Regions from separate parts of the Xanthomonas hortorum pv. pelargonii genome, predicted to be linked through region 1. Evidence: predicted binding sites of a transcription regulator. Region 1 holds the regulator's gene; the other holds the start of a gene.

Region 1 (7,544 bases):
GGCCGGATCGCTACAGCTCTATGCAACTGGATCTGCCTGACGGCGCCACGGTAGCCGAGGCGATTGCCGCCTCTGGTCTAGCGGTGGATCAGCCACTCGCAGCGCAGGCGATTCATGGGGTAATTGCGCGACCGGATCAGGTGCTGCGCGATGGCGACCGGGTCGAATTGCTCAGGCCGCTGCTGCTGGATCCGAAAGAGGCGCGTCGTCGCCGTGCCGGACCCAGCAAAAGGCCGGTCCCAACGCCTAGTCGTTTGACAGCGCTGCGACGCACGTGCGCGTGCGGCACAGCGAACTCTTCCGGTAACTGTCCCGAGAAGCCGAACGTAGCCGTTGGTTCGGACAAGCGCTTGTGGACACGACGCAGCCGACAGAAAACGCGCAGTCGGTGTCAGGGCCCGCGCTGCAGTCCTTGATCGAACACGTCTTTCCGACCAGCCAAAACTAAAAAACGCATCCGTTTAAAGGGATGCGTTCTCTGGTCCTGCCAACACTCAGACGATCGCAAAATCGCCGAGCAGCCGCATCAACGGCCGCGCTGCTTCTTCTTGTCGCGCGCCAGATTGCGGCCGAATTGCTTGGGTGCCGACTTGGCAAGCTGCTCGTCCTGGGCCGGGAAATAATCGCCCTCCCAACGGGTAACCTGCTCGTTTTCGAAGTACACGACGAAGTTCTTGACCTCGGTGTGCGCCAGACGGTCTACGCGCTGGGTGGACGTGTAGTCCCAACGCTGCGCATGGAACGGGTCGGGGATCGAAGGAGTGCCCAGCAACGCGCTGACCTGCTGCTTGCTCTGGCCGACCTGGAGTTGCTCCACGGCATTCTGTTTGATCAGATTGCCTTGGTAGATCGGCTGCTTGTAGATGATGCCGCAGCCAGCGGTGGAAAGAGCAACGGCGGCGACCAGCAGGAGATTGCGCATCGGGGATTAAGTGCTGAGGAAATCACGCCGATGATACACTCCCCCCGGTCGCCGCGACCCGTTTGAAGGCAGCTGGCGCTAAATCGCCAATGAACGGAGAACGTATGGAAACCCACGACCTGCGCAAAGTCGGGCTCAAGGTGACCCATCCGCGGATGCGGATACTGGAATTGCTCGAACAAAAGAGCAATCACCATCACCTCAGCGCAGAAGACATCTATCGCCAGCTACTCGACCACGGCGACGAAATCGGTCTGGCCACGGTGTATCGGGTGCTGACCCAGTTCGAGGCTGCCGGCCTGGTGCTGAAGCACAATTTCGAAGGCGGCCAGGCTGTCTATGAGCTGGATCGCGGTGGCCACCACGACCATATGGTCGATGTGGACACCGGCCACGTGATCGAATTCGAAAGCGAAGAGATCGAGGCGTTGCAGCGCCAGATCGCCGCCCAGCACGGTTACGAGCTGGAAGAGCATTCGCTGGTGCTGTACGTGCGTAAGAAGCGCGTGCGCTAAACCCGGCGCGCAGCACGGCGGCAACGACAAGGCGGCTTCGGCCGCCTTGTGCATTTGCAGACGGTAGCCGCCTCGACAACGCCGAGCGTGTCGCCCGGCAATCGAGCCGATTACGCGCTCTGCAGCAGCTTGCGTGCGGCCGCGCGAGCCTCTTTGCTGACTTCCACGCCGCCCAGCATGCGCGCCAGTTCTTCCTGACGGGCCTGCGGGCCGAGCAGTTCGACCGCGCTCTGGGTCATGCCGTCCACCGGCGCCTTGCTGACCCGGTAATGCGCGTGGCCCTTGGCGGCGACCTGCGGCAAGTGGGTGACGCACAGCACCTGGCGCTCTTCGCCCAGGGCGCGCAGCTTCTGCCCGACGATGTCGGCCACCGCGCCGCCGATGCCGGAATCCACTTCGTCGAAGACCATGGTCGGCACGCTGTCCAGCCCCAGTGCAGCCACTTCGATCGCCAGCGAAATCCGCGACAGCTCGCCGCCGGAGGCGACCTTGCGCAACGCGCGCGGCGGTTGTCCGGCGTTGGCGGCGACCAGGAATTCGACCCGCTCGGCGCCGTTCGGGTCAGGGCGCAGGGTGTCCTGCGGCTGCAATTGGATCAGGAACTGCCCGCCGCCCATGCCCAGCTCGCCGATCAGCGTGGTGGTGGCGGCCGACAAGGAGTCTGCCGCGGTGGTACGGCTGGCGCTGAGGGCGGCGGCGGCGTTGCGCCAGACGTCGGTTGCGGTGGCGATGTGCTTGTCCAGCTGCTGCAGGCGTTCGTCTGCGCCGCGTAGGCTTTCCACTTCCTGGCTCATGCGGTCGCGCTGCGCGGCCAGTTCGTCCGGGGTCACGCGGTGCTTGCGCGCCAGATCGTGCAGGCGGCCGAGCCGGCGTTCCATCGCTTCGAACTGGGCCGGGTCGGCGTCCAGGTCGTCGCGTACGCGGTCGAGCAGGGCCAGCGCTTCGTCGATCTGGATTGCTGCACTGTCCAGCAGTGCGTCCACCTCCGCAAGGCGCGGCTCGTGTTCGGCGACGCGGGCCAGGTCGTGGCGGCTGCCCTGCAGCAGGCCCAGCGCCGATGCGCCATCGTCGCCGTTGAGCTGCTGGACGACGCTTTCACAGGCGCCGATCAGCGCGGTGGCGTGCGCCTGACGACGATGATTGACGTCCAGCGCGGCAATTGCGGCCGGGTCCAGGTCTTCGCGTTCGAGTTCGCCCAACTGGTGTTCGAGAAAGCCGATGCGGTCGGAAACATCGCCCTGCGCCGAGAGCGCATCGCGCTCGTCCAGCAGCGCCTGCCACTGCCGGCTGGCCTGGCGCACCTGTTCGCGCTGCGCGCTGTTGCGCGCGTAGGCGTCGAGCAGGGTGAGCTGGCTGTGGCGGGCCATCAAGGCCTGGTGCTCGTGCTGGCCGTGGATTTCCACCAGCCGTGACGCCAGCTCGGACAGTTGCGAAGAGGTGACCGGGCGGCCGTTGATCCAGGCGCGCGAGCCGCCATCGGCGCGGATGATGCGGCGCAGTTGGCATTGCGCGTCGTCGTCCAACTCGTTGTCGGCCAGCCAGGTCAGGCCGGGATGTTCGCTGGGCAGCTGGAATTCGGCCGACAGCTCGGCGCGGTCGGCACCGTGGCGCACCACGCCGCTATCGGCGCGCAGGCCGGACAGAAAGCCCAGCGCATCCACCATCAGCGACTTGCCGGCGCCGGTTTCGCCAGAGACCACGGTCATGCCCGGCCCGAATTCCAGTTCGGTGGCGCGGACGACGGCGAAATCCTTGATGGAGAGGTGTCTGAGCATGGGATCGAGTGTGAACGCTTTGGGCAAGCTTAGGGTGGGAGGGGCGGCGAGGGAATGAGACCCTTGCCAATCACGGGGCCAGAGATTATCTATGCCCAGTCTCACCGGATGATCCCATGCGCGCGTCACAGTCCCCAACGCTCGACCCCCGCGCACGCCAGTTGCTACGGACGCTGATTGCCCGCTACATCCGCGACGGCGAGCCGGTGGGCTCCAAGACGCTGGCCCAGCATGCGGGGCTGGATGTCAGCCCGGCCACCATCCGCAATATTCTGGCCGACCTGGAAGATGTGGGGCTGCTCAGCTCTCCGCACACCTCGGCCGGGCGTATTCCTACCGCACACGGCTACCGCGTGTTCGTCGATAGCCTGGTGCAGATGCAGCCGCCGGGCGAGGAAGAAGTGCGCCGCCTGCGCGCCGAGCTTGCCAGCGGCAACGGGACTCAATCGTTGCTGGGCAGCGCCTCGCAGATGCTGTCGGCGATGAGCCACTTCGTCGGCGTGGTCAGCGCGCCGCGGCGCGAGCAGTTCGCCTTCCGGCATATCGATTTCGTGCCGCTGGATGCGCGGCGGGTGCTGGCGATTCTGGTGTTTGCCGACAACGAGGTGCAGAACCGGGTGATCGAGCCGCGCCGCGCCTACGAGCCGGCCGAGCTGGAGCGGGTGGCCAATTACCTCAATGCGCAGTTTGCCGGGCGCGCGCTATCGGATATCCGCGCCTCGCTGCTGCGCGAGCTGCGCGTGGCCAAGAACGAGATGGAGCAGCTGCTGGCGCACAGCGTGGACCTGGCCAGCGAGGCGCTGGTGCCGGCCGAGGCCGATGACATGGTGATGGCCGGGCAGACCCGGCTGATGGGCGTGCAGGACCTGTCCGACCTGGATCGCCTGCGCGAGCTGTTCGAGGCTTTCGCCAGCAAGCGCGAGATCCTGCAACTGCTCGAACGCACCATCCAGGCGCCTGGCGTGCGCATCTTCATCGGCGAGGAGACCGGCATGGTGTCGCTGGAAGACGTCTCGCTGGTCACCGCACCGTATGCCGCCAATGGCCAGGTGCTGGGCGTGCTGGGGGTGATCGGGCCCAAACGCATGGCCTACGACCGCCTGATTCCGCTGGTGCAGACCGCAGCCCAGGTGCTGGGCGCGGCCATGGAACCGCCCGCGACGCGATAACCGGAGTCGATCGGGGCGATCGTTTTGCTTGAAACTCGCGCGGGCGCCCACATACGGGGTGACGTTGGGGCGGGCGTTCCGCCGGCCCGGGAACTGTGCACATGAACCAAGACCACTCCGAATTCGACTCCGAAGACCTGTCCCAGAACCCACCCGAGACCGATCCGCTCAAGGCTGAGATCGAATCGCTGCGCAGCGAGATCGCGCTGGTCAAGGCCGACGCCCTGCGCGAGCGCGCCGATCTGGAAAACCAGCGCAAGCGCATCGCCCGCGATGTCGACAATGCGCGCAAGTTCGCCAACGAGAAGCTGCTGGGCGAGCTGCTGCCGGTGTTCGACAGCCTGGATGCGGGCCTGACCGCCGCCGGCAGCCAGCCCAGCCCGCTGCGCGACGGTCTGGACATGACCTACAAGCAACTGCTCAAGGTGGCCGCCGACAATGGCCTGACCCTGCTCGATCCGGTCGGCCAGCCGTTCAACCCGGACCAGCACCAGGCGATCAGCCAGGGCGAGGCCGAGGGCATCGCACCGGGCCACGTGGTGCAGGTGTTCCAGAAAGGCTATCTGCTCAACGATCGCCTGCTGCGCCCGGCCCTGGTGGTCGTGGCCAATCACGACTGAAGGCTGCTGCCGGCTGAACTGGCCGGCGCGGACGCGGAACGCAGATTCGTACAGGTGGCTTGAACACCTGCGCACCACCCCCACATCTCAGCCAGACCCGGCGTCGCCGGAAACAGCTACAGAATCATCAGGAGCGTATCCATGGGCAAGATCATTGGTATTGACCTCGGCACCACGAACTCGTGCGTGTCGATCATGGACGGCGGCAAGGCCCGCGTCATCGAAAATTCCGAGGGCGATCGCACCACGCCTTCGATCGTCGCCTACACCAAGGACGGCGAAGTGCTGGTCGGTGCCTCGGCCAAGCGCCAGGCGGTCACCAACCCGAAGAACACCTTCTACGCGGTGAAGCGCCTGATCGGCCGCAAGTTCACAGACGCCGAAGTGCAGAAGGACATCTCGCACGTGCCGTACGGCATCCTCGCCCACGACAATGGCGATGCCTGGGTGCAGACCAGCGATGCCAAGCGTATGGCGCCGCAGGAAATCTCTGCGCGCGTGCTGGAAAAGATGAAGAAGACCGCCGAGGACTTCCTGGGCGAGAAGGTCACCGAGGCCGTGATCACGGTGCCGGCCTACTTCAACGACAGCCAGCGTCAGGCCACCAAGGACGCCGGCCGCATCGCCGGTCTGGACGTCAAGCGCATCATCAACGAGCCGACCGCTGCAGCCCTGGCCTATGGCCTGGACAAAAACGGCGGCGACCGCAAGATCGCCGTGTACGACCTGGGCGGCGGCACCTTCGACGTGTCGATCATCGAAATCGCCGAAGTCGATGGCGAGAAGCAGTTCGAAGTGCTGGCCACCAATGGCGACACCTTCCTGGGCGGCGAAGACTTCGACAACCGCGTCATCGAGTATCTGGTCGACGAATTCAACAAGGATCAGGGCATCGATCTGCGTAAGGATCCGTTGGCGCTGCAGCGCCTGAAGGACGCCGCAGAGCGCGCCAAGATCGAGCTGTCGACCAGCCAGCAGACCGAAGTGAACCTGCCGTACGTCACCGCCGATGCCTCGGGCCCGAAGCACCTCAACATCAAGTTGACCCGTGCCAAGCTCGAAGCGCTGGTGGAAGACCTGGTCAAGAAGTCGATCGAGCCGTGCCGCACCGCGTTGAACGATGCCGGCCTGCGCGCCAGCGATGTCAACGAAGTGATCCTGGTCGGCGGTCAGACCCGCATGCCGAAGGTGCAGCAGGCGGTTGCCGATTTCTTCGGCAAGGAACCGCGCAAGGACGTCAACCCGGACGAAGCTGTGGCCGTCGGTGCCGCGATTCAGGGCGGCGTGCTGGCTGGCGACGTCAAGGACGTGCTGCTGCTGGACGTGACCCCGCTGTCGCTGGGTATCGAAACCATGGGCGGCGTGTTCACCAAGATCATCGAAAAGAACACAACCATCCCGACCAAGGCCTCGCAGACCTTCTCCACCGCCGAAGACAACCAGTCGGCCGTGACCGTGCACGTGTTGCAGGGTGAGCGCGAGCAGGCCCGCTTCAACAAGTCGCTGGCCAAGTTCGACCTGTCCGGCATCGAGCCGGCGCCGCGCGGCATGCCGCAGGTGGAGGTGTCCTTCGACATCGACGCCAACGGCATCCTGCACGTGTCGGCCAAGGACAAGAAGACCAACAAGGAACAGAAGGTCGAGATCAAAGCCGGTTCGGGTCTGTCGGACGAAGAGATCCAGCGCATGGTCGCCGACGCGGAAGCCAACCGCGAAGAAGACAAGAAGTTCCAGGAGCTGGTGCAGACCCGCAACCAGGCCGATGGCCTGATCCACGCCACCCGCAGCGCGATCACCGAGCATGGCAGCAAGGTTGGCGGCGATGTGATCGGCAAGGTGGAAGCGGCGCTGTCGGATCTGGAAAAAGCCATGAAGGGCGACGACAAGGCGCAGATCGAAGCGCGCAGCAAGACCCTGGAAGAAGCCGGCCAGTCGCTGTACGCGGCAGCCGCCGCGGCAGAGCAGGGCGGCAACGCCGATCCAGCCAGCGGCAATGCGCAGGCGTCGAAGGCGGCCGATGACGTGGTGGACGCCGAGTTCACCGAGGTCAAGGACGACAAGAAGGCGTGAGTGGGGAATAGGGAATCGAGAATGGGAGGAGCGGTGCTGCGGCATCGCTCCTTCCCGTTGTCTGACCCTTCCACTTTCGATTGCGATTTACTGAGGATGTGCGCTTTGAACGATTCCCGTCTCCCGATTCCCGATTCCCTGTCGTGAGCAAACGCGATTACTACGAAGTGCTGGGCGTGGCCCGTGGCGCCAGCGACGAGGAGCTGAAGAAGGCGTATCGGCGCTGTGCGATGAAGCACCATCCGGACCGCAATCCGGGCGACGCTGCTGCCGAGGCGATGTTCAAGGAGTGCAAGGAAGCCTATGAAGTGTTGTCGGACGGCAACAAGCGCCGCGCCTACGATGCGCATGGCCACGCTGCGTTCGAGCACGGCATGGGCGGTGGTGGCGGTGGGCCGGGTGGCCCGGACATGGGAGATATCTTTGGCGATATCTTCGGCAATATTTTCGGCGGTGGCGCCGCCGGTCCGCGC
Region 2 (7,544 bases), 2.3 Mb from region 1:
CCGGATTCGATCGCACCCAATATGTCGTCGCTGGCACCAAATACACCGTCAAACAGTTTGAACTTCTTTCCAGGAGCTCAAACACCAATTGATCCGCACGATTCTTGCGATTGACGAAATTCACCACGACCACATCGCTCTTCTGACCATAGCGATGGATACGCCCGATCCGCTGCTCCACACGCTGCGGATTCCATGGCAGATCGTAGTTGACCAACAACGAGCAGAATTGCAGGTTGATGCCCTCGCCGCCTGCTTCGGTTGTGATGAGAACATCACGATGATCGCGAAAAGCTTCGACCACTGCGGCCTTCATGTCTGCCGTCCTGGAACCTGAAACAAGCGTAGAGCCGGCGTGACGCTCCAGCCAGTCGGCATACAGCTGCCTGGAATCGACGTCGTCGTTGCTTCCATTGAGCAGGACGGTTCGTCCGGCATAGCCATGTTCTTCGAGCAGAACACGCAAGTACTCCTGTGTGCGCCGCGACTCGGTAAAGATCACTGCCTTACGTTGCCCGCCGAGCTTTTCGGCCATCGCAAGCGCTCGCCCGAGGACCAGTAATAGCGCGTCGCCCTTGCGATTGCTTTGAATCTGCTTGGCCAGGTCACGGTAACCGCGCAGACGATCGATTTCCTGCGCGCGGCAGAACAGCTCTGCCTGCAAGGCATCGCTATCCGGCGCATCGCCCTGCCTTTCCATTCCATCGGAATCCAGCTCATCACTGAGTTCGTCGACGGTCTCGAAATCTTCGATCTGCTTGGCAGTGAGCGCCTGGTTGGACTCGAGTCGACCGATGATCGTCACGAGCGTATCGGCGATGGCGAACGTCGAGGAGGCGAGAATCTTGCGCACCACCAATGTCACCAGATGCCGGGCTGTCGGCTTGATGGCAAGGATGGAAGGATCCTGCAGGTAAGCCGAAACCTTGTCGTAGAGCTCAAGCTCCTCGTCGGAAGGCGTGAAGTCCTGAGTGATGGAAAAGCGCTTGGTGAAATTAATGCCACCTTCGGCCTGGACCTGACGACGCAAGGTACGGTGGCAAATCGGCTTGAGCCGATGCCTCAGGTCGTTAAGACGAGCTTCGGAGCTCCGACCTGAGGCGTACTGCATCTGAAACGCCTTCTGACTACCAAAGAACTCGTCGCTGATGAAGGACACCAGCCCATACAACTCCATCAACGAATTCTGGAACGGCGTGGCGGTCAGCAGGACCTTTCGCCTGCCACGCAGCGCTTCGTTCAAGGCGACAGCACGCTTTGACGCACTCTTGCCCTTGTACAAGTTGCGCAGCTTGTGTGCCTCATCCAGCACGACCAGATCCCAGCTGACCGCAGCGAGCTCTTTTTGCTTGCTTGCGGCAAACTCATAGGACGTCACGATGATCGCGTCTTCGATCTGAAAAGGATTGCTTACGTCGAGCTGACGAAAAGCATTGAACGATTTGCTCTCGAGAATGACGGACGGTAGTTGAAACTTCTCTTCGAGCTCCTGTGTCCACTGCTTGCGCAGCGTTGCAGGGACGATCAACAGCAGACGGCGGCGACGTTGTGCCCAATGCTGGGCCAGCACCAGGCCGGCCTCGATGGTCTTGCCGAGTCCAACCTCGTCGGCAAGCAACACGCCCGCCTCCACAGGCGATTTGAGCGCGAATAAAGCGGCATCCACCTGATGCGGGTTCATATCGACGCGCGCAGCAGACAAGGCACGTGCAACTGCCGATTCGTCACGACTACGCAACGTCAACCAATGAGCGAAGAACTTGCCCTGGTGATGTGAGTACCGATGCGACCCAGGCTGACCACTGGGATAGACACCGCCGCTCGATGGCGCTGGCAGAGTGGACATGGAGAATGCCTTTATGAAAATACGTCGAAACTCTCGTCAGAGTATGCCGAGTGAAGCAAAACTTCGCCAACACGCGCGCGCACATCTACGCAAACGTGTTGTGACAAAAAACCCGCCTTTCGGCGGGGTCCTTTGTGATGCAACAACCGAGGGGCTGGATCAGAAATCCATACCGCCCATGCCGCCCATGCCGCCACCGCCGCCGGGCATTGCCGGCTCGTCCTTCTTCGGGGCATCGGCCACCATGGCTTCGGTGGTAATCATCAGGCCGGCGATCGAAGCTGCGTTCTGCAGCGCCGAACGGGTGACCTTGGTCGGGTCCAGGATGCCGAACTCGACCATGTCGCCAAACTCGCCGTTGGCAGCGTTGTAACCGTAGTTGCCGGTGCCTTCCTTGACCTTGTTCAGGATCACGGACGGCTCTTCGCCGGCATTGGCCACGATTTCGCGCAGCGGGGCTTCCATGGCGCGCAGGGCGATCTGGATACCGTGGGTCTGGTCTTCGTTGGCACCGGTCAGGTTACCGACGGCCACCAGCGCACGCACCAGGGCCACGCCGCCGCCCGGGACCACGCCTTCTTCGACAGCTGCACGGGTGGCGTGCAGGGCGTCTTCGACGCGTGCCTTCTTTTCCTTCATTTCGATTTCGGTCGAAGCGCCGACCTTGATCACTGCAACGCCACCGGCCAGCTTGGCCACGCGCTCCTGCAGCTTCTCACGGTCGTAATCGGACGAGGTGTCTTCGATCTGGGTCTTGATCTGGCCCACGCGGGCTTCGATCGTGGCCGAATCGCCGGCGCCGTCGATGATGATGGTGTTCTCCTTGGAGACCTGCACCTTCTTCGCGCGGCCCAGGTCCTTGATCGTGGCCTTCTCCAGCGCCAGACCCACTTCCTCGGAGATCACGGTGCCGCCGGTCAGCACGGCCATGTCTTCCAGCATCGCCTTGCGACGGTCGCCGAAGCCCGGCGCCTTGACGGCCACGACCTTGACGATGCCACGGATGGTGTTGACCACCAGGGTGGCCAGCGCTTCGCCTTCGACTTCTTCAGCGACGATCAGCAACGGCTTGCCGGCCTTGGCCACGCCTTCCAGCACGGGCAGCAGGTCGCGCACGTTGGAGATCTTCTTGTCGTGCAGCAGGATGAACGGGTCGTCCAGATCGGCCGACTGGCTCTGCTGGTTGTTGATGAAGTACGGGGAGAGGTAGCCGCGATCGAACTGCATGCCCTCGACCACGTCCAGCTCGTTTTCCAGGCCCGAGCCTTCTTCAACGGTGATCACGCCTTCCTTGCCGACCTTCTTCATCGCTTCGGCAATGATGTTGCCGATCGACTCGTCCGAGTTGGCCGAGATGGTGCCGACCTGGGCAATCGCCTTGTCGTCGGTGGTGGGCTTGGAGAGGTTCTTCAGCTCGACGACGGCGGCCTTGACGGCCTGGTCGATACCGCGCTTGAGGTCCATCGGGTTCATGCCGGCGGCCACAGCCTTGACGCCTTCACGGATCAGGGCCTGGGCCAGCACGGTGGCGGTGGTGGTGCCGTCGCCCGCATTGTCGTTGGTGCGCGACGCGACTTCCTTCACCATCTGCGCGCCCATGTTCTCGAACTTGTCAGCCAGTTCGATTTCCTTGGCGACGGAAACGCCGTCCTTGGTGATGGTCGGCGCGCCGAAGCTCTTCTCGAGCACGACGTTGCGGCCCTTCGGGCCCAGGGTCGCCTTGACGGCATTGGCGAGAATGTTGACGCCGCGCACCATGCGGTTGCGTGCGTCTTCACCGAAACGAATGTCTTTAGCAGCCATTTGTATGTAACTCCGGAAATGGGGAATAGGGAATGGGGAATCGGTAGATCAACAGCGTGAATCGGGGCGGGGTGGGATGGCGAAGGGCGTTAGCCGCTTTGCCGATTCCCGATTCCCCACTCCCGATTCCCGGCGCGTAGCGCCTGATCAGCCGATGACCGCCAGGATGTCGTCTTCGCGCAGCACCTTGTACTCGACGCCTTCGGACTTGTAGCTGCTGCCGGCGTACTGGCCGTAGATGACCTTGTCGCCGACCTTGACCACCGGCGCGCGCAGGCTGCCGTTGTCCAGGGGCTTGCCGGCGCCAATGGCGACGACTTCACCCTTGGTGGACTTTTCCTTGGCCGAATCCGGAATCACGATCCCGCCGGCGGAAACTTCGTCGGCTTCGATCGGCTTGACTACAACGCGGTCGTGAAGCGGCTTGATGCTCATAGAGAAAGACCCTCTTAAGTGATTGATTGGCCTGGAAATTATCGGCGATGTTAGCACTCGTATGTGACGACTGCCAGCACAGCGCGCGGAAAAAACCCGACAGAGCGGGTGCGGGCCAGAGATTGTGCTGCTCGGGCGGCTTTCAAGGGCTGGGGGCAAAAAAATTTCGACCACCCGTCGCATACAGGGGCCGAACTGGAACCAGGTTCCACCGATTGTCATGCACACGTTTTACAGTCGGCAACGCATTCCCCGATCACAAGGAGCTGTCGATGAGGTTGCCGTCCCGTGTCCTGTCCCTGAGCTGCGTGCTTCCCCTGGCCTGTGCGTTCGCACTGGCCGTCCCCACCGCCCACGCCGCGGTGTTCATCAACGAACTGCATTACGACGACGCGGGCGCTTCCGGCGACAGCGGCGAAGCCGTGGAAGTGGTGGCCACCGCCGGCGAATCGCTGAGCGGCTACCGCATCTATCTGTACAACGGCAGCGCGCCGAGCGCGGCCACGGTCTACGCCAACACGGCGGTGCCGGCCGGCAGCCTGGTCAGCTGCGGCAGCCAGGTGCGCGTGGCCACGGTCAGCTATGCCAGCAACGGCGTGCAGAACGGGCCCAACGACGGCGTGGCGCTGGTCGACCCGAACGGGCAGCTGGTGCAGTTCCTCAGTTACGAAGGCGCCATCACCGGCAGCGGTGGCCCCGCCGCCGGCGTCACCAGCCAGAACCTGCCGGTCAGCGAGAGCAACAGCAGCGCGGTCGGCAGTTCGCTGCAACTCACCGGCACCGGCAGCAGCGCGGCGAATTTCAGCTGGGCCGGCTCGTCGGCGCAGACCTTCGGGGCATGCAACCGCGGCCAGACCTTCAACGGCAGCGGCGGTGGCGGCGAAACCGGCGCTGCGCCTTCGATCACCAGCACCACCCCGACCCAGGGCGCCACCAACTTCCCGGCGGCAGGCGATCTGAGCGTGGGCTTCAGCGAGGCGGTGACGCTGAGCAGCGGCGCCTTCGCGCTGAGCTGCGCCAGCTCCGGCACGGTGGCGCTGAGCTACCCGACCAGCGGTACCCGCTTCAGCCTGTCCACCAACACCGCGCTGGTGGGCGGCGAGCGCTGCACGCTGGCGATCACCGCCAGCGCCATCCGCGACGCCAGCGGGCTGAGCCCGGCCGCCAATCAGGCCATCGCCTTCACCGTGGCCACGGCCAGCGGCGGCGGCACCGGCTACTACTCGCGGGTGAACACCGCCAATGCCGGCCAGCTGCGTTGCTCGCTGCACACCGTGATCAAGGGCCACACGGTCTACCCGTACAGCGGCTCGGGCACCAGCACCTGGACCATTCTCGAAATGGCCGACGAGGATCCCAACAACAGCGGCCGGATCCTGGACGCCTACCGCAATCGCAGCTACGCCAAGGGCAGCGACCGCGCCGGCACCGGTAGCGGGCTGACCTACAACCGCGAGCACACCTGGCCCAACTCACTGGGCTTCGGCAGCGCCAGCGGCGACAAGGGGTTGCCGTATGCGCCCTACACCGACACCCACATGCTGTATCTGACCGACACCGCCTTCAACGCCGACCGCGGCAACAAGCCCTACGCCACCTGCACCAGCAGTTGCGGCGAGCGGGTGACCGAGGTCAACGACGGCGGTGGCGGCGGCAGCGGGCGCTATCCGGGCAATTCCAACTGGGTACGCACGCCCGACGGCAACGGCGGCACCTTCGAGGTGTGGGGCAAGCGCAAGGGCGACATGGCGCGTGCGGTGATGTACATGGCGATCCGCTACGAAGGCGGCACCGACGCGGCCACCGGGCAGTCCGAGCCGGACCTGGAGCTCACCGACGACCGCAGCAAGATCGTGCAGACCTCGGCCTCGCCGGCCTATATGGGCCTGCTGTCCACGCTGCTGGCCTGGCACCAGGCCGATCCGCCGGACGATGCCGAGCGCGCGCGCAACCAGGTGGTTTTCAGCTTCCAGGGCAACCGCAACCCGTTCGTGGATCACCCCGAATGGGCGACCTCCGGCCTGTTCACCTCGGCCAAGCCGGCCAGCTGCCAACTGGCCAACTGATCCAACCCGGCCCGGCGCTTGACGCGTCGGGCCGGTTTGCGGTGGCGGGCTTGCGGCGGCGATCAGCGCGCGCCAGGCCGTGCTGTCATCGTGCGACGTCAGCACCCGCAAGGCGCCGACCCATTGCTTGGGTCGTGCGTTGAGTGACACCCGCGCAGACGCGCGCCAGCTGCTTCAGCGCCAGCTCGGCCAGCGCGCGGTTGCCCTGTGCCAACACTCGCGGCACGCCCGCGGTCGCGGCAAAACACGCGCTCCCGGTGCATCGACAGCGCGGCCTCCACGACGCAGGCACCGATGCGCCAGATGCATCGATTGCTGAAGGGTGGATTTGGCGAAGTCAACGCCGCGTTCGGAACGTGCGGTCGATCCCGCGTAAGCGGAGGATTACACTGCGCAGCTACGTGAGCGCCTCTTCCCTCCATGTGTTGTTCAGTACCTGCCCGGATGCCGACAGCGCCGATCGCATTGCGCACGCGCTGCTCAACGAGCGCCTGGCCGCCTGCGTCACCCAGGTGCCCGGCGTGCAGTCGCTGTACCGCTGGAATGGGACGATCGAGCGCAGTCAGGAAGTGCAACTGTTGATCAAGACCTGGGAAGACCGCCTGCCCGACGCCATTGCGCGGCTGCAGGCGTTGCATCCGTATGAACTGCCGGAGGCGGTTGCGGTCCAAGCCAGCGCCGGGCTACCGGCATATCTCGATTGGGTCCGGGCCGAAACCCGCAAGGAATCCTGACGTCCATGAAGTCTCTGTCCCGCTGGATCGCCCGCTGCGCATTGCTGGCCGTACCGTTGTTCGCAGCCCCGCTGGCGCTGGTGGCGCCATTGCCCGCGCAGGCCGCAGTCACCGAGGCCGACCTGCTGCCGGTGGATCAGGCATTCACGCTGAGCGCCACGGCCGATAGCCGCGACAGCATCGCGCTGAGCTGGAAGATCGCGCCGGGCTATTACCTGTATCGCCACCGCATCAGCGTCAAATCCGGGCAAGGCTTTGCCGCCGGCGAGCTGGCGCTGCCGGAAGGGCAGAGCAAGCACGACGAGTTCTTCGGCCAGGTGCAGACCTACCGCAAACAGCTGCAGGCCAAGCTGGCCGGCAAGGCCGAGCCTTCACTGCAGACCGCCGTGTTGCAGGTGCAATACCAGGGCTGCGCCGATGCCGGCGTGTGCTACCCGCCGCAGCGTCGCGAACTGCGCGTGAGCCTGCCCGAGGCCTCGGCTGTCTCGGCCTCGTCCCCCGCCGCTGCGCCCGCCGCGCAGCGCGAAAACCTGGGCTCGCTGGTGCCGCGTGCACCGGCCGCCGCCCCGCGGCTGTTCGGCAGCCCCGGCCAGGCAGCCGGCGTGGACGCACTGCCGCTGCCGGCCGAGCAGGCCTTCACCTTCGAAGCCATCGTCGGCG

What was found. The regulator HrcA, encoded in region 1, represses chaperone genes, less so after heat shock. The targets are predictions, from matches to a motif close to TTNGCACTCNNNNNNNNNGAGTGCNAA.
Region 2: NDY25_RS13890 (co-chaperone GroES) is a predicted target of HrcA. The motif match lies at 4,135-4,161, and genes of this name have one in related genera.

What each region holds. Positions count from the first base shown of each region.
Region 1 is NZ_CP098604.1:279,070-286,613, reverse strand. It holds partial or broken gene NDY25_RS01240 (RnfH family protein) at 1-233, shown strand, start outside; gene NDY25_RS01235 (outer membrane protein assembly factor BamE) at 527-922, opposite strand; gene fur (ferric iron uptake transcriptional regulator) at 1,027-1,437, shown strand; gene recN (DNA repair protein RecN) at 1,548-3,212, opposite strand; gene hrcA (heat-inducible transcriptional repressor HrcA) at 3,329-4,381, shown strand; gene grpE (nucleotide exchange factor GrpE) at 4,483-5,001, shown strand; gene dnaK (molecular chaperone DnaK) at 5,143-7,071, shown strand; gene dnaJ (molecular chaperone DnaJ) at 7,215-7,544, shown strand, end outside.
Region 2 is NZ_CP098604.1:3,168,035-3,175,578, reverse strand. It holds gene NDY25_RS13900 (SNF2-related protein) at 1-1,846, opposite strand, end outside; gene groL (chaperonin GroEL) at 2,006-3,649, opposite strand; gene NDY25_RS13890 (co-chaperone GroES) at 3,797-4,084, opposite strand; gene NDY25_RS13885 (endonuclease) at 4,357-6,150, shown strand; gene cutA (divalent-cation tolerance protein CutA) at 6,552-6,884, shown strand; gene NDY25_RS13875 (protein-disulfide reductase DsbD family protein) at 6,890-7,544, shown strand, end outside.